Regions from separate parts of the Gordonia sp. YY1 genome, predicted to be linked through region 1. Evidence: predicted binding sites of a transcription regulator. Region 1 holds the regulator's gene; each other region holds the start of a gene.
The links. Region 1 encodes LexA, which represses DNA repair genes until DNA is damaged. Its sites were predicted from a motif close to CGAACANNTGTTCG; they were not measured.

Region 1 (7,255 bases):
GAGATCGTCAAGGATCTCGACTGGCCCGTGCGTCCGGCCGGCGAGGAGTTGCCGCAGGTCGACGCCGATGCCGTCCACCGCGCGATCCTGTCGGGTCTGCTCAGCAACATCGCGGTCCGCAACACCGAGGGTCGTGAATTCACCGGGGCGCGGAACACGACGCTCATGATCTTCCCGGCGTCGCCGCTGGCCAAGAAACCGCCGGCGTTCATCATGGCCGCGGAGGTCCTGGAGACCTCCCGGCTGTTCGCGCACACGGTCGCCGGGATCGATCCGTTGTGGGCGGAGAAACTGGCCGGGGATCTGGTCAAACGCACGCACAGCGAGCCGCACTGGTCGTCGAAACGTGGCGCCGCGATGGCGTACGAGCGGGTCACCCTCTACGGCGTCACCCTCGTCGCCCGTCGCCGCGTCGACTACGGTCCCATCGACCCGGTCGTCTCGCGCGAGCTGTTCATCCGCCATGCCCTCGTCGAGGGAGACTGGCGTACCCAGCACCCGTTCTTCGAACGCAACCGCGCCCTCCTCGAGGCCGCCGCCGACGTCGAGAACCGTAGGCGCGAACGCGGACTCGTGATCACCGAGGATCAGCTCTTCGAGTTCTACGACAACCGGGTCGGCGCCGAGGTCACCTCCGCACGTCACTTCGACACGTGGTGGAAGAAGGCACGGCGCAGCGATCCTGCCCTTCTGGACCTCAAGCCCGAGGATGTCACGGCAACCGCCGAGGCCGCACCGACCGACTATCCGGGTGCGTGGCAGCAGGGCGACACCCGACTCGAGCTCCGCTACCGGTTCGAACCCGGCGCACCCGATGACGGTGTCACCGTGATCATCCCGCGCGCACTGCTGCCCCACGTCCGGTCGGCGGGCTTCGACTGGTCCGTGCCCGGGATGCGGTCGGAACTGGCCACCGCACTGGTGAAATCGCTGCCCAAGAGGTTGCGCAAGTCGATGTCCCCCGCCCAGCGGTTCGCCGACCTGGCGCTGGCCCGTCTCACGCCTCGCAGCGAACCGCTCGCGGTCGGGCTCGCCCGCGAACTCACCACGATCACCCAGATGACGGTCACCGCCGCCGATTTCGACCTCGACCGGATTCCCCTCCATCTGCGGATGCATTTCGCGGTCGCCGACGACGACGGACGGATCACCGCGCGTGCCGACTCGATCGACGAGCTTCAGCGTGCGACGACGCCCGCGGCGTCGAAGACGGTGAAACGCACGCTGTATCGCAGCTGGACCGACGACGGCATCGGCACTCTCGCCGCGCAGCGGACCGTCGACATCGCCGGTCAGCGCCTCACCAGGTACCCGACCGTCGACGCGATCACCGACGACGCCGGACGTACACGCGGGGTGGTCGTGATCGACGCGGTGTCGGAGCAGGCCCGAGATCGCCTGGCGGAGAGGGGGATCGTCGCGCTCCTCGACCTGGCGATCCCGCCACTGCACCGGCGCGTGGCGAGTTCGCTCGGCGCCGCCGGCCGGCTGGCGTTGAGCCAGAGTCCCTATGCGGATCTCGATACATTGCTGGCCGACTGCACACGCCGGGCGATCCGCGACGTCGTCGCCGGCCTTCACGCCGGGACCGCGTCCGCCGTGCGTTCACCCGAGGCGTTCCGCACCCTGACGGAGAAGATCCGTCCACGGATCACCGAGTCGGCTCCGGAGTATTTCTCTCTCGCGGTGGAGTCGCTCGGCTCGGTGGCGCCGGTACGCGCCGCGATCGACCGTCATGCGGGTTCGCTCGCCGCCGACGACGTCGCCGAACAACTCGACAACCTCGTCTTCGACGGATTCGTGGCCGCCACTCCGCGACATCATCTGGAGAACGTGCCGCGCTACCTCGCGGCCGCCGAGGCACGGTTGACGGCACTCCCGGCTTCCGCCGCGCGAGATCAGGCCGGAGTCGCCGTGATCGACCGCGTGACCGAACGGTGGGCGCAGCGGCTGGCCCAGGTACCCGAACACCGGAAAGCGCACGTCAACGACGAGGCGCAGTGGCTCGTCGAGGAGCTGCGGGTCGGATTGTTCGCCGAACGGCTGGGCACCGCGTTCCCGGTGTCGGAGAAGCGGGTCCTACGAACTCTTGACCGACTCGGCTGAAGCGGCCCGGAGGTCGTCGATCTCGCGCTGGAAGTCCTCGAGGGAGTCGAAGGACCGGTACACCGACGCGAAGCGCAGGTAGGCGACCTCGTCGAGGTCCCGCAGCGGCTTCAGGATCGCGAGTCCCACCTCATTGCTGGGGATCTCGGCCGAACCACTGGCGCGGACGGTGTCCTCGACCTGCTGGGCGAGCTGGGCGAGAGCGTCCTCGGCGACGTGGCGCCCCTGGCATGCGCGCCGGACACCTCGCATCACCTTCTCGCGACTGAACGGTTCGGTGACGCCGTTGCGTTTCACCACCGAGAGGACCGCACTCTCCACGGTCGAGAAGCGTCGCCCACACTCCACGCAGGAGCGGCGGCGCCGGATGGCCTGCCCCTCATCAGCGACACGCGAGTCGATGACCTTGGTGTCGTCGTTCTTGCAGAAGGGGCAGCGCATCGTATCCTCACGCAGGTCACGGGACGCTCTGATGCAGCCGCGCCGCATGCCGGGCCGGTGCTCGGCTGGTCCCTGTGGCATCGAGGATACCGCCCGGCCTCAGTGGTACCGGGGGGTGAGGAGCGGCTGGCCGACGCGCAGCCCGCTCGACGCGAGGTCATTCAGCTGGATGATCTCGTCGACGACGGCCTCACGCGGCATCTCGGGGGCGACCCGCGAGGCGATCGTGCTCAGCGAGTCACCCGACCGAACGTGCACGACCTCGGTGCCGACCGCGGCAGGCGTGACCGACGCGGCGTAGTTCTGGCCGACGACCGCGATGACCCACACGGCCAGGGCGAGCGCGACGCCGGCGAGGACAGCGGTCGCCGTGCGGCGACGCCGGCGGATGACGGCCGCGGGAGCCGCCTCGGCGGGACGCCACGCCGGGACCACCGGTCCACGACCGCGCATACCCACCGGCGACGCGCACTGGGTGGACGCGACGCGGCGGACCCGGACCGCCGATTCCGGCACCGGACGGTTGTCGACGGGCCGCCGGGCGTCTCCCCGACGTGTCGGGCGCGGACGCTCCAGGACGTCGCCGCGGACGGGACCGCCGTGCCGGGCGGGGTCGTGCCGGGCGGGGTCGAGGTGGACGGGGTCGATGAGAGTGGCGGTGCGCATGGTGCCCTCCGTGTATCCGGTCGAACGGTGTTCGTGAGTGGGACCGCGTCGTCCCGGTCGAACTGTTCGAATGTCGATCATCCGTTCGATGAACTGATGTTCGATTTGTAGCACGGCACTCCGACAATTGTCTCGCGACACGTCGAACAAATGTTTGATGCGGTCGGCGTTCTCGGCTAGGCTCGTCGAAAGACAAGCGATCTACCAGCACGTTCGGAATCGAGAGGAACCCGATCATGAGCGATGACGGCGGTAAGCGCACCGGAGCGCGGGGCGCCGACGAGCCCGTCACCCCGGCGGACATGGCGGCTGCCGAGGCGTCGCTGACGCCGCGGCAGCGCGGAGTTCTCGAGGTGATCCGCAAATCCGTGCGAGAACGCGGTTACCCGCCGAGCATCCGCGAGATCGGTGACGAGGTGGGTCTCACCTCGACCTCCTCGGTCGCCCATCAGCTGCGGACGCTCGAACGCAAGGGCCTTCTCAAACGTGATGCCAACCGTCCGCGGGCGGTGAACATCGCGCCGAGCGAACCCCCGACGCCGACCTCGCCGACCGGCGGAGCACTGCCCGAACCCACTTTCGTACCGGTGCTCGGCCGGATCGCCGCAGGCGGACCGATCCTCGCCGAGGAAGCCGTCGAGGACGTGTTCCCACTCCCCCGGGAGCTCGTCGGCGAGGGATCGCTGTTCCTGCTGAAGGTCGTCGGCGAGTCGATGATCGACGCCGCGATCTGCGACGGCGACTGGGTCGTCGTCCGCCAGCAGAACGTGGCCGACAACGGCGACATCGTGGCCGCGATGATCGACGGCGAGGCCACGGTCAAGACCTTCAAACGCCAGAAGGGTCATGTCTGGCTGATGCCGCACAACGAGTTGTTCGACCCGATCCCGGGCGACGAGGCCGTCATCCTCGGCAAGGTCGTCACCGTGATGAGGCGAGTCTGACCTCGTCACTGTCGAGTACCGCGGCGACCGCCGCGCGAGCTGCAGCCGGATCGGTGGCGGCCAGCGCGGCCGCCGCCGCGTTTTCGCAGGTTGCCAGGGTGACCGCGCCGAGCCGGGCGCCGACCGCGGGCGCCGCGACGGGAGCGCTCGACAACGAGGTCACCCCGAGTCCGACCAGCACGCAGGCGAGATGCGGATCGGCCGCGGCCTCTCCGCAGACGCCCACCGGTTTGCCCTGATCACGTCCGGCCCGGGCGACCGTTGCGACGAGATGCAGCACGGCCGGCTGCCACGGATCGGTCAGCGATGCGAGCTCGGCGGACATTCGGTCAGCGGCCATCGTGTACTGCGTGAGGTCATTGGTGCCGATCGAGACGAAGTCCACCTCGGCCAGGATCGCCGGGGCCAGGATCGCCGCGGCGGGAACCTCGATCATCACACCGGCGACGAGTCCACGCTCGCGCACCTGCGCGGCGAATGTCGCCGCCTCGGCGGGTGAGGCGATCATCGGGGCCATGACCCACGGCTGCGCGTCGGCCTCCAGCGCCGCCCGGGCGATCGCGTCGAGCTGGCGCGCGCGGATCTCGGGGTGCGCCAAGGCGATTCGATCGCCGCGCACACCGAGTGCCGGGTTGGCCTCGTCGGGATGGGTCACGAAGCGCAGCGGCTTGTCCGAGCCGGCGTCGAGGGTGCGGATGACCACCTTGCGGCCGTCGAAAGCGTCCAGCACCTCGCGATAGATGCCCGCCTGCTCGTCGACCGAAGGCTCCTCGGCGCGCTCGAGGAAGGCCAATTCGGTACGGAACAGTCCGACACCCTCCACCGGGTGATCGGTTGCTGCGCGGGCCGACGACCCGTCGGCGACGTTGGCCAGGATCGCCACCTCCACCCCGTCGCCGGTGCGACCCGGACCCGACCATCCGGCGACGCGAGCGGCGTGACGCCGATACTCCTCGACTCGGGCTCGCGCGGCGGTGTCATCGGGGTCGACGGCGATCTCACCCGTGGTGCCGTCGACGAGGATCGCCGTACCCGCATCGATCCCGACGAGTCCGGACACCGCGACGACGCACGGGATGCCGAGCTGACGGGCGATGATCGCGGTGTGGCTGGTGGGCCCACCCAGTCGCGTCACGAGGGCAATCGTGGTGGTGGGGTCGAGGCCGGCCGTGTCGGCGGGTGCGAGGTCGTCGGCCAGCAGGATCGAGGGCACCTCCGGCGTGGACAACCCGGGTTCGGGCAGTCCCAGGAGCTCGGCGAGCACGCGGTCGCGGACGTCGTTGAGGTCCGTGACCCGCTCGGCCATCAGGCCGCCCAGCTTGGTGAACACCGCGGCGAACTGTTCGGTGGCGGCAACGGCGGCCGACGGTGCCGGCGTACCCCTGGCGATCAGGGCCGACGCCGCACCGATCCAGCCGCGGTCTTCCGCGAGTCCGGCGGTGGCGGCGAGTACTTCCGCGGCGACGCCGGTGTTCTGCGACGCGCGCTCACGGAGTCGCGCGGCGACGACGCCTGCCGCCGCAGTGAATCGTGCGACCTCCTCCGGGCGCTGGTCCTCGGAGATCTCGACACCGGCGCCGAGCGCCTCCGCACTGTGGTCGGGACGGCGTCCCGGCCACAGTGCGGGTCCATGAGCCACACCACCGACGACCGGCGTCCCCGTCAGAATCTGCGTCATGTGACCACGGTTACAAATTTGGCTTGACTTGTCAACATAAAAAGGCGTAAACACAGTTACTACAACATTCAAAGCCACATATTCCCACATTTCGCGGTGGCCGAGTGAGCAGGAACGATCAGAACGGAGCCGGTGTGTACGCCGAGGAGAGACAGCAGGCCATCGCCGAGGAGGTTCGCGTCGCAGGGCGCGCCTCGGTCGCCGAGCTCGCCGCGAAGTTCGACGTGACCAGCGAGACGGTTCGGCGCGACCTGGCCGTTCTCGAACGCGGCGGGCACCTGCAGCGCGTCCACGGCGGTGCCGTCCGCCCCGAGGTGATGCGGGTGATCGGTGAACTCGGCATCGCCGAACGGGAGACCGAACAGATCGAGGAGAAGGCCGCCATCGGCCGCGCCGCCCTCCGTTTCCTGCCGCCCGACGGCGGATCGGTGCTCTTCGACGCCGGCACCACCACGTTCCGTGCCGCGGAGGTCATGCCGCGGGACCGCGATCTGACGCTGATCACCAACAGCCTGCCGATCGCCGGGTTGCTCGCCGGCCGCCATGCGGACGGTCTGCACGCCCTGGGCGGTCGCGTCCGCGGACTCACCCAGGCCACGGTGGGCGCCGAGACGGTCGCCGCACTGGGACGGCTGCGCGTGACGACCGCATTCATCGGCACCAACGGCCTCAGCGAAGCGCACGGTCTGTCGACGCCCGACCCCGACGAGGCGGCGGTGAAGGCGGCGATGGTTGCCGCGGCCCGACGCGTCGTCGTCCTCGCCGACAGTTCGAAGATGGAGCGCGAGGAGCTGTCGGGATTCGCCGGCATCGACGACATCGACGTCCTGATCACCGACTCCGGTATCGATCCGAGGTTCTCGGCCGCCCTGTCCGCCCGCGGCGTCGAGGTCGTGATCGCATGATCCTCACCGTCACAGCCAATCCCAGCGTCGACCGCACCCTCGAACTCGACACCCCGCTCCGGCGCGGCGAGGTCCAGCGAGCCGGTGTGGTCCGCGCCCAACCGGGCGGCAAGGGCGTCAACGTGGCCCGCACCGTCGCCGCCGCCGGACTACCGACCCGGGCACTGCTCCCGGCGCGTGCGGGCGACCCGCTGCTCGCCGCCCTCGACGAGCTCGGACTCCCCTACGACGCGGTCCCCGTGGACGGCGAGGTGCGCTCGAACGTGACCATTGCCGAAGCCGACGGCACCACCACCAAGATCAATGCCCCGGGCGTCAGCCTGACGGCGGCTCAACTGGCCGCGCTGAGCGCACTGATCCGCACCTACGCGGACGGCGCGGACTGGGTCACGCTGTGCGGATCACTGCCGCCCGGCGTACCGGAGGACTGGTATCGGACCGTCGCCGACGCCCTGGTCACCGCCGGTTGCCGCGTGGCGGTGGACACCTCGGGAGCACCGCTGCGTGCGGCCGCC
Region 2 (7,255 bases), on a different contig from region 1:
CTCGCCTACGGCACGGCGCGGGCCCAGGGGCTGCTGGATGCGGTGATCGCCTCGGCGGCCAAGCGTCCCGTCGGCGAGATCGACGGCCCGGTGCTCGATGTGCTGCGGTTGGGCGCTTACCAATTGCTGCGTACGCGCGTCGGATCCCATGCCGCGGTGTCGACGTCGGTGGACCTGGTGCGTTCCGAGAACGGGATGGGACCTTCGGGTTTCGCGAATGCCGTGCTGCGCAAGGTGTCGCAGAAGACCGAGGAGATGTGGGTCGACGAGCTCGCGCCGTCGCCCGCCGAGGATCTCGTCGGCTACCTTGCCTTCCAGTATGCGCATCCCCGCTGGATCGCGGAGGTGTTCCGGGATGCCCTCGGCGGGTCGGCAGGCCAGTTGCAGGCGGCACTCGCTGCCGACGACGAACGTCCGCCCGTACATCTGGTCGCCCGGCCGGGTTACATCACCGCCGAGGAGCTGGCGCTGACCAGCGGGGGAGAGGAAGGCAGGTTCTCGCCGTACTGCGTGTATCTGCCGAGCGGTGATCCGGGCGACGTGGATGCGATCCGTGATGGCTATGCCGGTGTGCAGGACGAGGGCAGCCAGCTTATCGCGCGCGCGGTGACGGTCGCCGAGGTCGCCGACGACTCCGGCCGCTGGCTCGACATGTGCGCCGGCCCGGGCGGCAAGGCCGCGCTGATCGGTGCGCTCGCCGACATCGACGGCGCCCGGCTGGATGCGATCGAGGTGTCGAAGCATCGCGCTGAGCTGATCCGAAAGGTGGTCAGCGACCTGCCGGTGACGATCCATGTCGCCGACGCCCGGTCGAGTGGTCTCGAACCGGGATACGACCGCATCCTGCTCGACGCGCCGTGTTCCGGGCTCGGCTCGCTGCGTCGCCGGCCCGAATCGCGTTGGCGCCGAACCGCTGCCGACGTCGACGAGCTCGTCGTGCTGCAGAAGCAGTTGCTGACCGAGGCGCTTCGGCTCGTGAAACCCGGTGGCATCGTGGTCTATTCGACCTGTTCGCCGCATCCGGCCGAGACCACCGCGGTGGTCGCCGACGTACTGGCCTCGGTCGACGGCGCTCGTCAGCTCGACGCCCGCCCGCTGGTGACCGTCGGAGAGCTCGGACCGGAACTGCTCGGCGATGGTCCGCATGTGCAGTTGTGGCCGCACATCCACGGCACCGACGCGATGTTCATGGCGGTCCTCACCAGGGACTAGAAGTCAGTGTCCTGCTGAGACCCTGTCACTGTTGCGACGCCTTGGTAGTCGGCGACCGCGGCTTGGCCGGTCGGTTCGTATTCGAGGATCAGGAGTCCTGCGGGCGTTGCCGTTTGGTGTCTCAGCCGGAATCCGAGGCTGGTTGCGTTGCGACCGAACAACTGTCGGCCGGTGCCGAGCGCTGTCGGGGCGACGACCAGGCGTAGCGCGTCTACGAGACCGGCTTCGAGGAGCGACCCGGCGAGGGTGTTGCTGCCGTGGACCTGGAGTTCGCGGCCAGACTTCGATCGCATGGTTGACACCGCTGCCACTGCATCGCCGCCGAGGAGAGTTGCGGGCCCCCACGGGAGTTCGGTGAGCGTGCTGCTCACGACGTACTTGGGTAGGCCGTTCATCCGTTCCGTGAACGGGTCTCCGGGGTCGGTGATCTGCGGCCAGTCGCGGGCGAAGGCCTCGTAGGTTCGACGCCCCAGGAGCAGTCCGTCGGCGAGGTCGAGCCACGCCGATGCCTTCCGGATGAAGGTCTCGTCCATGTGCGGCACGAGCCATCCGCCGGCGGAGAAGCCGTCGGAGGTGTCCTCGTCGGCCGATCCGGGTCCCTGGGTGACGCCGTCAAGAGTCATGAATTCGGTGATGGTGATCTTCATTGCCGGGCCTCGCTTTCCACCAGTTCGGTGAGCGCCGCGGTCGCCGAGCCCCAGCCGTCGTAGAAGCCGAGTTCATGATGTCGGTCGCGATCGGATGGATTGCCGTGGCGTACGACGACGCTGTACTGGGTTCCGTCGGTGTGTTCGGCGAAGGTGATCTCGGCGGTCATGGGAACCGGCGCGGGCTCTGCGGGACGCCAGGAGCTGTCGATGGCATTGGTGAACACCAGGCGTTCGTTGTCGTCGACGACCAAGAAGACAGCGTCCATGTGCGGGACGAAGGTCTCGCCGTCGTCGCTCATCTGCGTGACGAGAGCGCCGCCGGGACGTGGCTCGAGTCGTTCGACCCGGGTGACGGTCGGGGAGGGCGTCCACCACTGCGCGAGCTGTTCGGGACGCGTCCAGGCATCCCAGATCCGTTGTCGCGGTGCGCGGATGATGCGTTGCAGGGTGAGGTCGAGTTCGGGGTCGATCATGGTGTCTCCTCGGGCTCGGTGACGAAGGCTTCGAGTCGGTCAGTGCGCTCGGTCCAGGTGGTGCGCTGGTGTTCGAGCCAGGTCTGCAGGCGTCGCAGGCGTCGCCGGTCGAGCGTGCACATCCGCGTTCGGCCGGTCTTCTTGGTCATGACCAGTCCGCTCTCCTCGAGGACCTTCAGGTGCTTCATGAAGGAGGGGAGCGTCATGGGGAAGGGGCCGGCGAGTTCTCCGACTGTCGCGGGGCCGCGCCCGAGACGTTCGACGACGGCGCGGCGGGTCGGGTCCGCCAGCGCACCGAAGATCTCGTCGAGCGTGACCGAACTGTTTGCCACGTGGCTAAGTGTTGCATGGTTTGTCGCTGAACTCAACGGCTAAGTGATCTGGGTGAGAAGTGGTTGTGGAAAGGCGCGGCGGAGCAGTGGGTATTCAGGTACTATCGAACGTATGTACGAAACCGATGTAGCGGAAACGCGGAGGCCGGCAACGGGCGACTTGCGCGCCCTCGTGAGCCTCCTTGCCGGCATGGCTGCGGGGGCTGGCGAGGCCGAGTCGGTGGAGCGGCTGACTCTGCTCGAGGAGATCAAGTCGGCGTGCGCTGCGGCCCAGGTGCGTGAGACCGCTAATCTCGATCAGTTGCGTGCTGACGATGAGGCGGCGCGGAATGTACCGCAGCAGCGACGGGGTCGAGGGCTCGCCGCTGAAGTCGGGCTGGCGCGCAAGGCCTCACCGCAGAAGGGGAGTCAGTACCTCGGGTTCGCTCGTGCTCTGGCGCACGAGATGCCGCACACGATGGCCGCACTCACGGACGGGGTGTTGACAGAATGGCGAGCCACGATCCTCGTCCGCGAAACCGCTTATCTGACTCGCGAATCGCGGGAGGAGATCGACCGGCGGGTGTGTGACGACCGTCAGGCCCTGGTGGGTGCTTCCGATCGAGAGATCGAAGCCCGGGCGAAGCGTCACGCCTACGAACTCGAGCCGGCGGCAGTGGTCGCGCGAAAGGCCAAGGCCGAGAAAGATCGTCGCGTCAGCGTGCGGCCGGCGCCCGATCTGATGACCAAGCTGTCGGCGCTGTTGCCGATGGCGCAGGGGATCTCGGTGTACGCCGCGCTCAAGAAGCACGCCGATTCGGTGCTCGGTGCAGACGATCGCACCCACGCCCAGATCATGGCCGACACGCTGGTCGAACGCGTCACCGGTCGCGCTGCCGCAGAGCCTGTTCCGGTTGCGGTGGACATGATGATGTCCGATGAGTGTCTGCTCGGGCTGAACGATTCGGCCGCGGAAGTGGTGGGGTACGGACCTGTTCCGGCAGAAGTGGCGCGGGAACTTGTCTCTGCTTCGGTTTCGCCGGATGGTGAGACCGCCTCGACGCTGCGTCGCCTCTATGCACGTCCGTCCGATGGTGCGTTGGTGACGATGGAGTCCCGTTCCCGCGGGTTCCCTCCCGCACTCGCGCACTTCATCCGGTTACGAGATCAGCGGTGCCGCACTCCGTACTGCGGTGCGCCCATCACGGAGATCGATCACGCGAAACCCCATCGTCACGACGGTCCCACGAGCGAGGCCAACGCCGACGGCATCTGCGTCACCCACAATCGTGCGAAAGAGGCCGATGGCTGGACATATTCGGTCCGCGTGGCCGGCGACATCCGGGTCATCGACGTCATCACTCCGACCGGTGCACGACATCGGAGTACTGCACCGCCGGTCGTCGGGCATCGAGACCCCAGACGAAGCGGCATCGAAACGAAGCTTCTGCAGTTGCTCGCGGTGGCCTGAGTCTTCGGTCGAGTCCGGGTTGTGGATGACACTTCCCGACATTCGTAGGCTCTATTAGGTTGTCTGACGTGGCGTGTCGTCGTGAGCGTCTGCGCCGGGGACGGGGGAACGGACCTGATGGCGGATCGTTTTGGGAGAGCCCATTTCGTCGGGTGCTTACTCCTCGCGGTCGTAGTTGCGGGCTGTGGTGTGCCTCAGGACTGGCCCTCAGTTCCCGGCGTATCGCGTACCACGGATCGGTCACGATCGAGTTCACGCGGTCGGAGAGCGGAAGCCCGTCAGCGAAACAAGAAGGCGCCAGGCGGGCTCCTTCGCATTCCGTGTTCGGAAACTGGCACGTCACCTTCTACGACCGACTCGGCGTCGGACCCGAGAACCGGGCCGATATCGTGGCGTGCGATGCCCTCCCCCCGAACCCGGATCTGCCCGCGGTTGGCGTCGAAGAGGGATTGCAGCCCTGGCCGACGCTTCTGCCGTCCCCCGGGTGGCCGGCCGGCGGGGTCTGAGACACCCGAGCGCTTTCGTCCGCAGACCCCACCTCGTCCTACACTTGTTCACCATGTGCACCGCCGGTAACGCGCCCATGATCGCCCCGTCCATCCTGTCCGCGGACTTCGCGAATCTCGCCGACGAGGCGGCCGCTGTCGCCAAGCCGGGTGCCACCCGCGCCGACTGGTTGCACGTCGACGTCATGGACGCGCACTTCGTGCCGAACCTGACCCTGGGTCTGCCGATCGTCGAGAGCCTGCTGAAGGCGACCGACATCCCGCTCGACTGCCATCTGATGATCGAGAACCCCGAGCGCTGGGCGCCGCCGTACGCCGAGGCCGGCGCGTACAACGTCACTTTCCATGCGGAGGCGACCGAGAACCCGATCGGCGTCGCCCGCGACATCCGCGCCGCCGGCGCGAAGGCCGGTCTGTCGCTCAAGCCGGGTACCCCGCTCGATCCCTATCTGGAGATCCTCCGCGACTTCGACACCCTGCTGATCATGAGTGTCGAACCCGGCTTCGGCGGACAGAAGTTCATGCCCGAGGTCCTCGAGAAGGCCCGCGCCATCCGCAAGTTCATCGACGCCGAGGACCTGAGGCTGCTCGTCGAGATCGACGGCGGCATCAACGCCGACACCATCGAAGAAGCCGCCGAGGCCGGAATCGACTGCTTCGTCGCGGGCTCGGCCGTCTACGGTGCCGCCGACCCGGGCCAGGCCGTCGCCGCCCTGCGCGAATCCGCCGCCCGGGCGCGCGCCAAGAGCGACGTCTGACGCACCTCGTGGACATCGCCGCCGCCATGGATCGCGCCATCGAGGCGTCGTATGCGGCCATGGGTGTCAGTTCACCCAATCCTCCTGTCGGAGCAGTGATCCTGGCGGCCGACGGCACCCTGGCGGGCGTCGGTGCGACCCAACCGCCGGGCGGCCCGCATGCCGAGGTGATGGCACTGCGCGCGGCCGGCGAGGCAGCGCGGGGCGGTACCGCGATCGTCACGCTCGAGCCCTGTAACCACACCGGGCGCACCGGGCCGTGTTCGCAGGCACTCATCGAAGCGGGCGTTGCCGAGGTCCACTACGCGGTCGGTGACCCCAACCCGGTCGCCGCGGGCGGCGCCGACACCCTGCGAGCTGCCGGCGTCCGGGTGACCGGGGGAGTCGCGGCCGACACCGTGGAGAACGGTCCACTGCGTCCGTGGCTCACCCGACAGCGGCTCGGGCGGCCGATGGTCACCGCCAAGATCGCCGCCGGCGTCGACGGCCGGATCGCCGCACCCGACGGCACCAGTCAGTGGATCACCGGCCCCGAAGCGCGCGACCACGCCCACCGGCAGCGCGCACGCCTCGACGCCATCGTGATCGGCACCGGCACCGCACTCGCCGACAACCCCACGCTCACCGCCCGCACCTCTGCCGGCGGCCTGTACCCACAGCAGCCGGCACGCGTGGTGCTCGGACACCGCGACCTGCCCACCGACGCCAACCTCCGCGACGACACCGGAGGGCCGCTGGTCCTGGTCCGATCACACGACCCGGCCGACGTCCTCGCCGCACTTCCCGACGCGCTCTGGGTCCTTGTGGAGGGCGGCCCGCACATCCTGGGCGCCTTCTTCGACGCCGGGCTCGTCGACGAGGTGCACGCCTACGTGGCGCCGATGGTGCTGGGCGCCGGTCGTAGCTCGGTCGAGATACCCGGTGTCACCACGCTCGCCGACGCCAAGAGGTTCCGCACCGCGCACACGACGACGCTCGGCGATGACGTCTTGATCACACTCGCACGGCGTTCGCCGACGATCCGGCAGGACTGAGCAGGCCGAGATGAGCGACACACCGACAGGCATCCATTTCACTCAGCGAAATCGCAATGCGACGCCGTTCTTGCATCGTGCTAGCGTCGATGTCACCAGTTCTCGGGGCGGGGTGAAATTCCCCACCGGCGGTGATGAGGGTGCGGTGGATACGCATCTTCCAGCCCGCGAGCGCCTGTCGAACGGCAGGGACAGCAGATTCGGTGAGATTCCGGAGCCGACGGTCACAGTCCGGATGCGAGAGAACAGGCGACACAGTGCCGCCCTGTCTGCTCCGAGCGAGCAGGAGGAGTGCGTGTTCACCGGAATCGTGGAGGAACTCGGCGTCATCGCCGACCGCGAGGATCTCTCTGATGCAGCCCGCTTCACCGTGCGGGGACCCATCGTCACCGCCGATGCGGGCCACGGCGACTCCATCGCGGTCAACGGCGTGTGTCTGACCGTCGTCGACCTCCGTCCCGGGGAGTTCACCGTGGACGTGATCGGTGAGACGCTGCGCCGCAGCTCCCTGTCCGACCTCGCCGCGGGGAGCACCGTCAATCTCGAGCGCGCCATGCCCGCGAACGGGCGTTTCGGCGGCCACATCGTGCAGGGCCACGTCGACGGGACCGGGCGCGTCCTGTCCGTCAGTCCGTCGGAGAACTGGACGGTCGTGCGGATCGGCGTCCCGGAGAAGCTGACCCGCTACCTCGTCGAGAAGGGGTCGATCACCGTCGACGGGGTGTCGTTGACCGTCTCGTCGGTCGGTGGGTCGGGTGACGACTCGTGGTTCGAGATCTCCCTGATCCCCACCACTCTCAACGAGACCAACCTCGGTGCCACCACGCCGGGCACCGTGGT
Region 3 (7,255 bases), on a different contig from region 1:
CATCGAGACCGGTGCCGGACTGGTGAATGCGCCGGCGATCGCCGGCGGTCCCCGGGTCGAGTTCGTGCAGATCGGCGAGGTGGACCTGGCGGCTGATCTCGGGGTGACGCCGATCGTCGGCGACGAGTTGCTCTGGGCACGATCGCAAGTCGTGGCCGCGTCGGCGGCGGCCGGAATCCGGCCACCCCTCGCGGCCGCATCGCCGGTCATCGACGATGCCGAGTCGTTCGAGACCGAGACCCGGCGGCTGGCCGGGCTCGGGTTCTTCGGTCGCGCGTGCATCCACCCGCGTCAGATCGGGCCCGCGCGTGCCGGTCTCGCACCGACCGCGTCCGAGGTGGACGCCGCGGTCGACGTGCTCGCGGCCTTCGACGCCGCCGGGCAGGGGGCGGCGACCGACAGTGCGGGCCGGCTCATCGACGAGGCGGTCGCCCGGATCGCGCGTAGGACCCTCGCTCGCCGGACCTGACACACCCGCGGACGACGTTTTCGTGACAGATCATCGACCGGGGGCCTGATTCCTCTCAGGATGTGCTCAGGGTGCCTGATTTGTCCGCTAATGTTTAGCAATGCGCAAAGGTCAGGGCCATTCCCGATGGTCGACGCGTCCGCTGGTTGCGGCGCTCGCGGTGTCAATCTCGGCGACGTTCTCGGTGGTGGGGATAGGAGCCTCCGAGGCGGCACCCGTCGTGAATCCTCAGGCCGGGAAGGTGGTCGCGCACTCGGGATTCGACGTCAAACGCGACGGCTTCTCCTTCGAGAACTGGGGAGACGACGACGCCCTGCACCGGCGCGGTCTCACCATCGACGGCATGCGTGCGGTCTTCGGCGACGAGGTATGTGCCCGGATCGTGCTCGGCGTCTGCTCACCGACCACCGTCGCCGAACTCGTGCAGAACGAGTTCAACGAGTCGATGACCGGGGGCCACTGCTACGGCATGGCGGCGCTGGCAGGTCTGTACAACACGAAGCGCCTGAGCCCGTTCCCGCTGGCGATGCCCTGGCAGACGGTCTACAGCATGCCCGCGTCGGGTCCTCTCGACGAGCTGATCGCCCGGATGTTCATCACCCAGGGCTTCCCGCCCACGGATCTCGCCATGTCCGAGGTCTCGGTGTCGCAGGCACTGACCAAGCTCCGGAACGCCTGGTCGCGCAACGACAACTACATCCTCGCCATCTTCACCGATGACGAGCAGACGGCCGGACACGCGATCAACCCGGTGGCGATTCGGGATCTCGGCGACGGCAAGCGCGGCATCGTGGTGTACGACAACAACTTCCCGGGTGTGGAGAAGATGGTGGTCGTGGATCCGGCCGCCGACACCTGGTACTACTCGACGGCGACCAAGCCGTCCGATCCGACGATGCTCTTCCAGGGCTCGCAGAAGAACAAGTTGGTGCTGGTCCCGCTGGCCACGGTCCTGGCGCGTCATCAGGATCCCGATCTCCGCACCGACGACACCGTCGTCGTGGTGACCGACACGAACGGTACGGCCAAGGGGGTCGGTGACGTCGACTGGGATGTCCGTGTCACCGATCTGTCCGGCAAGCCGATTCCCGGTGTGGAGCAGAAGATCCTGTTCAACAACGACAACACCGCGCGGTTCATCGTCCCCGCCGGCAAGCGTTTCCGCGTCGTCGTCGACGCTGTCGAGGCCGGACGTACCGCCGACATCAGCACGACGGTCCTGAGCAGCGGTGGTGCGGTGGCGGTCGGGGATCTCGAGGTTCCCGCCGGCGCGACGTCCGCGCTCGATGTCGATCCCGTTCGTCACGCGATCCGGGTGAGTTCGTCGGCACCGACGACAGCCCGGTTCGAGGTTGCGACCGAGGATTCGCTGCGTTCGGTCTCGACCCAGACCTCGCAGCTCGCCATCGGTCCGGGCTCGTCGGTCTCGGTAGGGGCCACGTCGCCCGTCGGCGTGACCGTGCAGACCGAGGGTCGTGCGCAGAAATTCCGGGTCGCGGTCGAACGCAGCGACACCATCGCCGACCGGAGCGCGGTCACACAGACTCCGGTCACACTCCGGCCGGGTGCGAAGCTCGATGTGCCGGTGGATCTCTGGACGGGGTGGACCCCGCTGACCGCAACGGTCCGCGCCGGTGGGTCGACCACCGCCGTGCCCCTGTCGGTGAAGTGATCTCGCCGGCAGTGACGCCGGCGAAGTGAAGAACAGATCCATCCGGGACATTCGACGCCGATCGCGTGGGCGGTGGCGGCGAAGCCGGCGACATCGTGGTGCCGACACTCGGGACCGGTTGCGACAGAATGCGTGATGGCCTCGTGGCCGGAAAGGCAGGCACTGAATTGTTGCCTTCGTTGACCCTGAGCGACTCCCGGCGAACCCGCTGGTCGCCTGTCCCACTTCGATTTCTGGGTGTCGCACTCGCCGCGGGACTGGGACTGACGGCGTGCAGTGCCGACGACCCGGCGGTCTCGGGTCCGGTCAAGACCCAGGCGACCGAGGAGGTGCAGTACCTCGACGACGTCACCATCCACCGGATCGAGTACCCGACACCCAGCGAGGCCGACAGCGATCAGAACTGGGCCGAGTTGTACCTCCCGAAGGGCGAGCAGCGGGTCGACTCGATCCCGCTCGTCGTTCTGATCCACGGCGGTGCCTGGCAGAGTGCGTTGGGCGCGGACATCTTCGATCCGCTGGCTCGTGATCTCGCCGAGCGCGGCATGGCGGTCTACAACGTCGAATACCGGCGGGTGGGTTCGGGCGGCGGCTGGCCGACGACCTTCCGCGATGTCGCGAGTGCGCTCGACCACGTGTCGGTGGTGGACAAGCAGTTCCCGCAGATCACCACGGATGACGAGCTCGTCGTCGGACACAGTGCCGGCGCTCAACTCGCGGTGTGGGGTGGCACCAGGCACAAGCTGGAGGACGACGAGGTCGGTGCGCGGCCGGTGTTCCGGCCGACCCGGGTGGTGTCGCTCGCCGGACCTCTCGACATGGTCTATGCCGCAACACATGGCGACGATCGGATCGTGACCGCCCTGGGTGGCTCGCCTCGTCAGGTGCCGAAGCGCTACACCATGGTCGACCCGATCCAGAACATCGATCCGACGACACCGGTGGTGGCCGTACACGGCACCAAGGACCGCATGGTCTCGCCGGTCAACTCGAGCCGCTACGTCGATGCCGTCGTGAGGCAGGGTGGTCAGGCCGAGGCGGTGCTGATCCCGGGCGGTGACCATGGCTCGGTGGTGACCTCGACCGCGCCCGAATACCCGCAGGTTCTCGACATCATCACCGGCGTCTCGGCGGCAGACCTCGATGACGTCGATGACGTGATCGACTGACGCAGCGACCACGGACCTCCGATTCGACTTCGGCCCGGTTGCATGAACTTTCGCTCGATGAGGTGCCCACCCTCGCTCTCTGAGGAGCCCACCTTTGCTCCCTGAGGTGCGAGGAGCGTTAGCGAGTGGTGCCCACTTGCTCCCTGAGGTGTGAGGAGTGTTGGCGGTGAGTGGCCACTTGCTCTCTGTGGTGTGAGGAGCGTTAGCGAGTGGTGCCCACTTGCTCCCTCAGGTGTGAGGAGTGTTGGGGGTGTTTGCCCATCTGCTCCCTGAGGTGTGAGGAGCGTTAGCGACGAGCCTCGAAGGGCCGGTGACCGTCCCTCGCCACGCTTGCTTCACACGCGCGGGTATGCGGCGGCGAGCATTATCGAGGCGAGGGTGGCTTCGGCGTCGGAGGCGTTGCGTAGGTCGATGATCTGGCGCAGCTGAAGGCGCGACTGATCGCCGGACGCCTCATCGGGCCCGTGGATTTCGGTGCGCACCTGTTCAAGGTGCTCGATGAACCGTCGGGGTATGTCGGGTCGCCGGTTCACACGTTCGGGGTTGGGTGGCGCGCCGGGTTCGGCGTTGAGCCGCCAGACGCAGCGGCCCTCATCGGGCCCTTCCCGGACCATCCGGGTGGTGAACTGTCCGGGCTGGTCGCCGACCATGCGATTGTGTTTCGGGCAGGCCGGGGCGAGGTCGGTGATGTCGGTGAGGCCACCCAGACCCCAATCGAGTTGGGCGTGGTGCATTTCCACGTGTGCGGCGGCTATGCCGCAGTCGGGTGTGGAGCAGACCTCGCCGTCGGGTCGGGCGAAGGACACCAGTCGCTGTTCGCGGGTCGCCAGCCGTTTGCCGCGGCCGAAGTAGAGCGGGACGGCGGTGGCGTCTTTGAACACCGCCAGCCAGGGTTGGGCGTCGGCGGCCATGTCGATGAGGTCGGGGATCGGGATCAGGGTGCCGGTGGCGGTGGTGGCGAACCCGGCTTCGCGGACCAGATCGTTGAGGTCGGCTTTGACGATCACCTGTATCGGCAACCCGCGGTGACTCTTGCCGAGCAGGCCGTCCTCGAACACAGCCTTCAGCAAGGCGTTGAACGCGTCGTGGTTGCGCTGCGCATCGCTGCGATCATCACGTGCGGCAGCGGCTTCGACCATCTCGGGGTCGGCATTCTCGATCGACCCGTGCGGTGATTCGGGGTCGTCGGGGTTGTTCATGCCGGGTTTGGCCCAGACCGCGAGCAGCATGGTGATCCGCGCGAGGAGTTCGGGTGTGAGGTCGGCGGACATCTTGGCGGTGCCGTCGGCGCGTTGCCGGTTGACCGACAGTTTGCGACGGCGTTTGCGGTCGGTGTCGTCGGCGAGTGTTCCGTCGGGGTCGAGGTGGGCCAACAGGCGGGCGCCGAGGGCGGTGATGTCGGCGGGGGTGTGGTCGACGGCGATTTCGGCCATCTGTCGTTCGGCGGCGATCTTCACGTCGTGGTCGACGGCGTGCGGGATCTGGTCGAGCACGTCGAGTACCGCCCGGATGTGGGAGGTGTTGATCTTGCCGTCGGCCAATGCCTCGGCCAGAGCGGGGTGTTCGGGTTCGAGCGGTTCGCCGGTCGGGCTGAGGTGGGTGGCGGTCGCGTGGCGTTGTTTGGTGCGGCGCATGGGGTCGGCCACGCGCAGGCGGTGGGTCATGAACTGGGTGATGCTGCGGTGCCCGGTTTTATGGGGCAGGTCGCGGTCGGCGATCTCGACGATCTGCCGGTCGCCGGCGAAAGTGAGTCGGGCGATGGCGCGTTCGGTGTCGGCGGCGACGTCGACGAGCTCGGCATCGGAGCATTGTGTCAGGTCGACGGTCTGCAGCTCGGTGGTGATCCGGTGTAGTTCTTGCACGAGTTCGGAGGCGCGGGTCGACGGCACGACGTCGGAGTTCGAGATCTCGATCAAGACGGTCACCCCCCCCGATGCCGTTGTTACGAATGTATGTTCGAGCGTACGCCTGAATATCAAGGCGTGCAACGATTGTCGATGGAGTTCGTGTGCAAATCTTCTGTCGGTATGCACTGATATAGTGCTGACCCACGTCGGTCCGATGGACCACATCCCTCGGAGATCAGGGCCCGAGGCTGGCAACGGGGTTAGCGTCGAGTCATGCAGCCGTGGATGTGTGTCTTCTGCGCGAACGAGTACGCGCCCGACGCGGACCTTCCCGAGGTCTGTCCGATCTGCGACGACGACCGGCAGTGGATTCCGACAAGCGGACAACAGTGGACCCGACTCGACGAGGACGCCGACAATGCGCTCGACGTCGCCGAGGTCGAGCCGGGCCTCACCCGACTTTCGCTGAGGCCGTCGGTCGGCATCGGCCAGCAGGGATTCCTGGTGGCCACTTCGCAGGGAAACATCCTCTGGGAACCACCGGGTTTCGTCGGTCCCTCTCTCGTCGACCGGCTGGTGGAATGCGGCGGCGTCGCAGCCATCACGGCCAGTCATCCGCACCTCTACGGCGCCAGTGTGTCTCTCAGTCACCGGTTCGGTGGGGTGCCGGTCTACTACAACGATCTCGATCGTCGATGGCTGACCCGGCCGGATCCTGTCGTCGAGTTCTGGTCCGGCGACGCCGAGATCCTCAACGGGGTGCGAATCATCCAGTGCGGCGGGCATTTTCCGGGTAGCGCGGTCCTGCACCTGCCGGGTGCCGCCGACGGTCGGGGAGCGTTGCTGACCGGCGACACGATCAAAGGCGTCATGCAGCCGGGGATGGTGACCTTCATGCGCAGCTACCCGAACATGATCCCGTTGTCGCCCAGACTCGTTCGTCAGATCGCCGACCGGGTCACGGCACTACCCTTCGATCGACTGTACGACGCGTTCGGCGTCGTCGTCGACGAGAACGCACGCGAGGTCGTCGAGACGTCGGCCCGCCGCTACATCGGGTGGGCCACCGACGAGACCGTCGATCCCGACGATCCGTACGCCGATCGGTGACGGCTCAGGCGTCCGGATAGCCCGTCGGGTTTCCCGACTGCCAGCGCCAGGTGTCGGCGCACATGTCGTCGATCGTCTTGGTGGCGTGCCAGTTCAGGTCGGCGTTCGCGCGGGTGGGATCGGCGTACGACGCGGCGATGTCACCGGGCCGGCGCGGTGCGATCTCGTACGGAATCGGCTTGCCGCTCGCCTTTTCGAAAGCGTGCACGACTTCGAGGACCGAAACGCCTTGTCCGGTTCCGAGGTTCCACGTCGACATGCCGGTATGACCAGTGCTGATGCGGTCCAGTGCGGCGACGTGCCCGGCCGCGAGGTCGTCGACGTGGATGTAGTCGCGAACGCCGGTGCCGTCCGGGGTGTCGTAGTCGTCGCCGAAGACCGACAACTTCTCGCGCCGGCCGACGGCGACCTGCGCGACGAATGGCATCAGATTGTTCGGGATGCCCGACGGGTCCTCACCGATCTGACCGCTCGGGTGCGCACCCACCGGGTTGAAGTAGCGCAGCGCCGCGATCCGCCAGGCGTCGGAACTGGCCGCGACGTCGCGCAGCACCTGCTCGATCATCACCTTGGTCCAGCCGTACGGGTTGGTCGCCGACGTCGGGAGGTCCTCGGTCATCGGCAACTCGGGGTCGGCGCCGTAGACGGTCGCCGACGACGAGAAGACCAGCGTGTGCACGTTGTGGCGTTCCATCGCCCGCAACAGCGAGAACGTCGTGCCGAGGTTGTTCTGGTAGTAGTCCAGCGGCTTGGCCACCGACTCACCGACCGCCTTGTACCCGGCGAAGTGGATCACCGCGTCGACGTCCTCGTGGGCGAAGAAGTGCTCGGTCTTGTCCACGTCCGCGAGGTCGAAGGCGTGTACCGGGATGGAACGACCGCTCAAGGCCTCGAGCCGACCGACGACCGTGGGCTTGGCATTGCTGAAGTCGTCGACGATGACGACGTCATGTCCGGCGGAGACCAGCTGGATCACGGTGTGCGAGCC
Region 4 (7,255 bases), on a different contig from region 1:
CGTACCCTCGCCGAGAAACTGCATCGTCGTCTGCGGGACGCCGCGGTCGCCTGCACCCGACTCACCATCGAAGCGATCACCGAACGCGGCCAACAGCATTCGCGGACGTGGCATTGTGCACAGCCACTGACTCCGGAGACGACCGCGGACCGCATCCGCTGGCAGTTGGAGGGGTGGCTGACCGGTGGGCGGCGGGGGAACGGCGGCCGGGGAACGAATGGCGGGGGAACGAGTGGACCGGGCAAGGACACCCGTCCCGACTCGCCGATCGTGCGGCTGCGGTTGATACCGGTGGAGGTCGTCGAGGCCGGTGCCCTGCACTATCAGCTCTCCGACGCACTCTCCGGTGGCACAGCGGTCGACCCCGACGTCGAAGAACGCGCCCGTCGCTCACTCGTCCGTATCCAGGGACTGCTGGGTGGCGATGCGGTCCGTATCCCGGTGCTCAGCGGTGGGCGCGGACCTGCCGAGCAGATCACGATGGTGTCCCTCGGCGACGAACGGACACCGCGCCGCGACCCGTCCGCACCGTGGCCCGGCCACCTGCCGCAACCCACCCCGACAGTGCTGGTGGAGACGGCTGTCAGTGTGCTCGACGCCCTCGGCCAACCGGTGCGGGTGACCGACCGGGGAGCGTTCACCGCCGAGCCGGTGACCGTCCGGCTGTCGGAGTCGCCGGGTGGGGGGAAGAGCCGGAAGACGAGCTGGGGGTTGTGCTGGTGGGCCGGCCCGTGGCCGGTCGGCATGGACCGTGCATCCGCGGCAGGGACCACCGAACTGATCGCACGGGCACAGGTGCTGCTCGACGACTCACGCGCTCTGCTGCTGTGTTACCGCGGTGGGGAGTGGATCGTCGAAGGGGTCTACGAATGAGGTCTTCAGCTGTTACGACCCCGCGCGATCACCGGCCACCTGGTGTCCGAGCCGTCGATCGCCACCAGCTCGTCGACCAGGTTGACCGCGTTGCACACGTGGTTCGGCACCACGCGAACGAAGCTCCCGATACCCGGGATGTCCTCGTCGGGAGACTCCGCCGGGAACTCCACCACCGCATGATGTTCCGACAGCAGCACGATGCGGGCATCGTGATGGTCGAGGAGCCGGCCGTACCCGGTGGCCCAGGGTGCGCGGTCGGCGCCGAGGATCTTGCTGCCCGCGTCGAGGACGATCCGGTGGGCGTCCCGGCGCACCACCGTCGCGACCGCGGTCAACGCGACCTCGTCGAAGCCGCACGAGCCGATCTCCACCTGCTGCGCGTCGTTGAACGGATACACGCCGGGGCGGATCTCGGTGAGGACATCCGCATGTCCCGCGTCGAGGAAGCCGACCGTCGGGGTCGAACCGCCGCTCCGGACGCGGGGGTCGACGCCGTTCGCGCGCAACCCGGCGGCCGCCGTCGCCAGCGCGGCCACCTCCTGCTCGGCCGCGGCACGTCGGGTGTCACCGAGACCGTAGGAATGGCCGGGGAAGGTGAACACGCCGATGACGTCGAGTCCCGCCGCGACACCCGCCTCGGCGACGGAACCGGCCAGTTCCGGGGCGACGCCGGTGCGGTGCTGACCGGAGTCGACCTCGACGAGCACCTGCAGGCCGGCCGTGCCGAGCGACCTGGCGAGATGCCGGGCGCCGGCGAGCGAATCGACCCCCACTCGCAGACTGACCCGCTCGGCGAGCGCGCGCAGTCGAGACGCCTGGACGGCGTTCGGCCACAACGGGTATGCGATGAAGATGTCGGTGCACCCGGTGGCATCGGAGGCGTCGGCGAAGGCTTCGGCCTCGCCGATGGTCGCCACGGTCAGCCCCACCGCGCCGTGATCGATCTGAAGGCGGGCGATCTCGGCGCACTTGTGGGTCTTGGCGTGCGGCCGGACGTCGACGCCGACGTTCCGGGCTGCTCCGGCGAGTGTGGCGAGGTTGCGGTCCAGTCGGTCGACGTCGACCTCCAGGTACGGGGTGTCGATCACGCGTCGCGACCACCGGAACTGCGGGGACGCCCCATGGCGGCCGCCGACTCGCCGAACAGCAGGTACTCCTGGTGCAGGATGCGGGTGGTCAAATCAGGGGTGTAGCGATGCCCGAGTTCGGCGATCGTCCCGACGACCGAACTGACCCGTTTGGGCCGATCGATGATGGCGTGCAACACCCGGGACGCGGCCTTGTCGACATCCCAGGTGCCGGGCTGGTTGTCGTACGCCTCGGTGGGGGAGATCATCCGCGTCTTCACCAGCGGCAGACGCACATTGGAGAATGTCACATGATCGGAGACGGTTTCGGTGCCGGTCACATCGCTGAACGCCTCCAGCGCCGCCTTCGACGCCGCATAGGCGCCGAAGCGCGGACCGCGGGACTGCACCGCGATCGACGTCACGTTGACCACATGTCCCGACCGCCGGGCAACCATGTGCGGCAGGAGTCCGAGGATGAGGTTGACCGCGCCGAAGTAGTTGACCGCCATGACCCGGTGATAGTCGTGGGAGCGTTGCACCGAGTTCACGGTGGCGCGCCGGATGGACCGGCCGGCGTTGTTGACCAGCACGTCGACGTGACCGTGCTCCGCCAGTACCGATTTGACCAGCGCGTTGACCGATTCCTCGTCGGTGATGTCGCACTGATACGCCACCGCACGGCCGGGCGGGATGCCCTTCTTGCTGGTCGTCGAATTCAATTCGGCGGCGGCGGAATCGAGTTCGTCGGCAGATCGGGCCACGATGATCACGTTGGCGCCACGTGCGACGCACATCCGGGCGGTGGCCTTCCCGATGCCGCTCGACCCGCCGGTGATGAGAATGTTCTTGCCCACGAGAGGGCCGCGGGGGTCGCGACGCCGGTTGCGGGAACGGTCGAGGTGCGCAGACCAGTACTGCCACAGGCGGGGTGCGTATTCGGCGAATTCGGGGACACCGATCCCGTGCTCGTGGAGGACGGCGATGGTGGCGTCGGAGGAGAAGTCCACCGGCAGCGACACCGCGTCGAGCACCGCCGGTGGGATGCCCTGTTGGGTGGCGAGGAGATTGCGGCCGACGCGGGCCGGTCCCATCGCGGACAGCGCCAGTACCGGCTCGACCATGGCGTGGGGGACGGCGTCGAATCCCCGGGGTGCACCGAAGGACGGGGCGAGCGCGTTGTACATCTCGGTGATGGTGAGCGAACGCCGGTCCCCGAGGTGGAACACGAGTCCGCTGCGCTGCGGTTCCACGGCGATGAGCGCCACCATGGCTGCGGCGACGAAGTCGACGGGCACCATGTTGAGCGTGCCGAGGTCGGGCATCGGCAACCGCAGCTTCGACGGGAGACGTCCGAGCGCCGCGAGGTGACCGAAGAAGTAGTAGGGGCCGTCGATCTTGTCCATCTCGCCGGTCCGTGAGTCGCCGACGACGATCGAGGGCCGGTACACGCGCCACCGCAGGCCCTCGCGTTCGCGCACGACTCGTTCGGCCTCGAACTTGGTCCGGTGATACGCAGTCGGAAAGCCTTGCCCGACTTCGAAATCGGTTTCGTCGAAGCGGCCGCGGTGGTCGCCGGCCACCGCGATCGAGGAGACGTGATGCAACAGGGCGTCGTGGGCGATGGCGAAGTCGGCGACGCGTGAGGTGCCGAGGACGTTGGCGGCCCGTTGCGACTCGGCGCCGGCGGCCATGTCGTAGATCGCGGCGAGATGGACCACGTGGTCGAAATCCGGCAGGTCGTTCGCGTCGAGGCCGAGGCCCGGGCTGGTCAGATCGCCGACGACCGGGGTCACTCGATCGGCGGCACCGAGGTCGTCGAGCAGGGCGGTGAACGTGGATCGAGAGGATTCGCGCACCAGTGCGTGGATGGTCGCGTCGGGGTCGACGGTCAGAAGACGATCGATGACGCGCCGGCCGATGAACCCGCTGCCTCCGGTGATGAAGTAGCTAGTCATGTAGGGATCCCGTCATGTGAGCGGGCATGCCACCCGCTGGATGTCCCGTCCCCCGATGGGAGATGGAATCTGTCTGGTACTCAGAGTTGCACTAACTCGAGCCGGACGCAACGGCCTACGGGGATCGGCGGGGAATCCGGATGTCAATTCGAACTCGTGTTCGATAGACTGTTCGGGTGGGCTGGGATCAGGGACCACCGACGTGGTCGGAGATGGAGCGGGTGCTCTCCGGTCGGGCACCCGACGGCGGACGTCCGGGTACCGCCTTCGGTCCCGATGACAGCGACCACGCGATGTTCCCGGGCGACGGCGGCGACAGCCCCGCCTGGTCGCGCAAACGTGGTGCGTACCAGGCGGATGACATCACGCGGGGATCGTCGTCGGTGGCATACGCCGAACTCCACGCCCACAGCTCCTACAGCTTTCTCGACGGTGCGTCGATGCCGGAGGAACTGGTCGAGGAGGCGCAGCGGCTCGGTCTGGCGGCGCTGGCCGTCACCGACCACGACGGCTTCTACGGGATCGTCCGGTTCGCCGAGGCCGCCCGCGAATTCGGGATGCCGACGGTCTTCGGTGCGGAGCTGTCGCTGGAGCCCGACATCGCACGAACCGGACACAACGATCCCCCGGGAGAACACCTGCTGGTCCTCGCCCGTGACGGCGAGGGTTACCGCCGGCTGTCGCGGACGATTGCCGAGGCGCACATGGTCGCGGGCGAGAAGGGCTTGCTGCGCTACGACCGCGACGCCCTGGCCGGTGCCGGGGACGGGCATTGGCTGATCCTCACCGGCTGCCGGAAGGGCGCGGTCCGACGCGCGCTGGACCGCGGCGGCGTCCCGGCCGCGGAGATCGCGCTGCGGGAGATGATCGAGACCTACGGCCACGGCAACGTCGTCCTGGAGCTCACCGCCCAGGCCATGCCCGACGACGACGAACGCAACGCGGTGCTCGCAGGTCTCGCCGCGCGCGCCGGGGTGCCGACGGTGGCCACCACCGGTGCGCACTTCGCCGCGCCCCGACGCCGCCGGCTGGCGATGGCGATGGCGGCGGTTCGGGCCCGCACCGACATCGAGACCATCGCGGGCTGGATGCCGGGCGTGGCCGGCGCGCATCTGCGCAGCGGCGACGAGATGGCACGGCTGATGCCCGCGCACCTCGACGCGATCGACAACGCGGCCGGCCTCGCCGCCGATTGCGCCTTCCAACTGGGCCTGATCGCGCCGGAATTGCCGCCGTTCGACGTGCCGGAGGGTTACACCGAGGCCAGTTGGTTGCGTGAACTCACCATGACCCGCGCCCGGCGCCGCTACGGCACGCCCACCGAACATCCGCAGGCCTACCGGCAGATCGAGCACGAGCTCGCCATCATCGAGACCCTCACGTTCCCCGGCTATTTCCTGGTCGTCGCCGACATCGTCGACTTCTGCAAGGCCAACGACATCCTGTGTCAGGGCCGGGGGAGCGCGGCCAACTCGGCCGTCTGTTACGCCCTGGGGATCACCAACGTCGACCCGGTCGCCAACAAGCTGCTGTTCGAGCGGTTCCTGGCCCCCGAACGCGACGGGCCGCCCGACATCGACGTGGACATCGAGTCCGACCGTCGTGAGGAGGCCATCCAGTACGTCTACCGCCGGTACGGCCGGGATCGCAGCGCGCAGGTCGCCAATGTCATCACCTATCGCGGTCGCTCGGCCATCCGGGACATGGCGCGGGCCCTGGGGTATGCGCCCGGTCAGCAGGACGCCTGGGCGAAGTCCCCGGACACCGCACCATCGGACGTGACCGATCTGGCCGGTGAGATCCTCGGTATGCCACGGCATCTGGGCATCCACTCCGGTGGCATGGTGATCTGCGACCGGCCCATCGCCGACGTCTGCCCCACGGAGTGGGCGCGGATGGAGAACCGCAGCGTGCTGCAGTGGGACAAGGACGACTGCGCGGCCATCGGGCTGGTCAAGTTCGACCTGCTCGGTCTCGGCATGCTCTCGGCGCTGCACTATGCGATCGACCTGGTCGCCGAGCACAAGGGCATCGAGGTCGACCTCGCCACGCTCGATCTCGCCGAACCCGCGGTCTACGAGATGCTCTGCCGTGCCGATTCGGTGGGCGTGTTCCAGGTGGAGTCGCGCGCGCAGATGGCGACCCTGCCGCGGCTGAAACCGCGGTGTTTCTACGACCTGGTCGTCGAGGTGGCGCTGATCCGTCCCGGTCCCATCCAGGGCGGCTCGGTGCATCCCTTCATCAAACGACGCAACGGGCAGGAACCGGTCACCGTCGAACATCCGTCGATGTTCAAGGCCCTCGAGCGGACTCTGGGCGTGCCGCTGTTCCAGGAGCAGCTGATGCAGCTGGCCGTCGACGTCGCGGGCTTCGACGCCTCCGAGGCCGACCAGCTGCGTCGGGCGATGGGCTCCAAACGGTCGCCGGAGAAGATGGAACGCCTGCGCCAACGCTTCTACGCCGGCATGGAGCGACTGCACGGCATCACCGGCGACACCGCCGACCGCATCTTCGAGAAGATGGCCGCCTTCGCCAATTTCGGCTTCCCGGAGAGCCACTCGCAGAGTTTCGCGTCGCTGGTCTTCTACTCGTCGTGGTTCAAGCTGCACCATCCGGCCGCGTTCTGTGCAGCACTGCTGCGGGCACAGCCGATGGGGTTCTACTCGCCGCAGTCGCTGGTCGCCGATGCCCGCCGGCACGGGGTGGCCGTCCATCGTCCCGACATCAACGCCTCCCTCGCGCACGCGACTCTGGAGAACGAGGGCCTCGACGTGCGGTTGGGACTCGACGGGGTGCGCGGGGTCGGTGAGGAGGTCGCCCAACGCATCGTCGACCGTCGCGCCGACGGGCCGTACACCGACATCACCGACCTGTCCCGGCGTGCTGCCCTGAGCGCCAAGGAACTCGAGGGTCTCGCCGGGGCCGGGGCTTTCGACGGTTTCGGCCTCAGCAGACGTCAGGCGCTCTGGGAGGCCGGTGCTGCCGCGACCGTCCGCGACGATCAGCTGGAACTGCGATCGGCGGGTGCCACCCCGACGCTGCCCGGCCTGTCCGACATCGAGTTGGCGGCCACCGATGCCTGGGCCACCGGCATCACCCCGAAGACGTATCCGACGCAGTTCCTGCGCCCTCGGCTCGATGCGTTGGGGGTGGTGGCCGCAGACCGGTTGCTGTCGGTGCCCGACGGCGCGCGTGTGCTGATCGGCGGTGCGGTGACCCATCGCCAACGACCTGCGACGGCTTCGGGCGTGACCTTCATCAACCTGGAGGACGAGACGGGGATGGTCAATGTGGTGTGTTCGGTGGGCCTGTGGGCGCGGTACCGTGTACTGGCACAGACAGCACCGGCTCTGC

Region 2: BPODLACK_RS15410 (DUF222 domain-containing protein) is a predicted target of LexA. The motif match lies at 2,773-2,786, and genes of this name have one in related genera.
Region 3: BPODLACK_RS01865 (DUF222 domain-containing protein) is a predicted target of LexA. The motif match lies at 5,256-5,269, and genes of this name have one in related genera.
Region 4: BPODLACK_RS22350 (error-prone DNA polymerase) is a predicted target of LexA. The motif match lies at 4,051-4,064, and genes of this name have one in related genera.

The regions. Positions count from the first base shown of each region.
Region 1 covers NZ_WXYI01000002.1:409,931-417,185, reverse strand. Annotated here, with positions in the region: gene hrpA (ATP-dependent RNA helicase HrpA) at 1-2,106, shown strand, start outside; gene nrdR (transcriptional regulator NrdR) at 2,080-2,547, opposite strand; gene BPODLACK_RS05110 (LysM peptidoglycan-binding domain-containing protein) at 2,647-3,213, opposite strand; gene lexA (transcriptional repressor LexA) at 3,450-4,157, shown strand; gene BPODLACK_RS05100 (phosphoenolpyruvate--protein phosphotransferase) at 4,135-5,835, opposite strand; gene BPODLACK_RS05095 (DeoR/GlpR family DNA-binding transcription regulator) at 5,970-6,740, shown strand; gene pfkB (1-phosphofructokinase) at 6,737-7,255, shown strand, end outside.
Region 2 covers NZ_WXYI01000011.1:105,506-112,760, forward strand. Annotated here, with positions in the region: gene BPODLACK_RS15390 (RsmB/NOP family class I SAM-dependent RNA methyltransferase) at 1-1,212, shown strand, start outside; gene BPODLACK_RS15395 (dihydrofolate reductase family protein) at 1,209-1,859, opposite strand; gene BPODLACK_RS15400 (SRPBCC domain-containing protein) at 1,856-2,335, opposite strand; gene BPODLACK_RS15405 (ArsR/SmtB family transcription factor) at 2,332-2,667, opposite strand; gene BPODLACK_RS15410 (DUF222 domain-containing protein) at 2,858-4,117, shown strand; gene rpe (ribulose-phosphate 3-epimerase) at 4,677-5,381, shown strand; gene ribD (bifunctional diaminohydroxyphosphoribosylaminopyrimidine deaminase/5-amino-6-(5-phosphoribosylamino)uracil reductase RibD) at 5,390-6,415, shown strand; FMN riboswitch at 6,510-6,666, shown strand; gene BPODLACK_RS15425 (riboflavin synthase) at 6,711-7,255, shown strand, end outside.
Region 3 covers NZ_WXYI01000001.1:400,685-407,939, reverse strand. Annotated here, with positions in the region: gene BPODLACK_RS01880 (HpcH/HpaI aldolase/citrate lyase family protein) at 1-469, shown strand, start outside; gene BPODLACK_RS01875 (hypothetical protein) at 570-2,141, shown strand; gene BPODLACK_RS01870 (alpha/beta hydrolase family protein) at 2,405-3,310, shown strand; gene BPODLACK_RS01865 (DUF222 domain-containing protein) at 3,646-5,199, opposite strand; gene BPODLACK_RS01860 (hydrolase) at 5,431-6,267, shown strand; gene galE (UDP-glucose 4-epimerase GalE) at 6,272-7,255, opposite strand, start outside.
Region 4 covers NZ_WXYI01000029.1:11,843-19,097, forward strand. Annotated here, with positions in the region: gene BPODLACK_RS22335 (DNA polymerase Y family protein) at 1-873, shown strand, start outside; gene BPODLACK_RS22340 (alanine racemase) at 879-1,964, opposite strand; gene BPODLACK_RS22345 (SDR family oxidoreductase) at 1,961-3,901, opposite strand; gene BPODLACK_RS22350 (error-prone DNA polymerase) at 4,078-7,255, shown strand, end outside.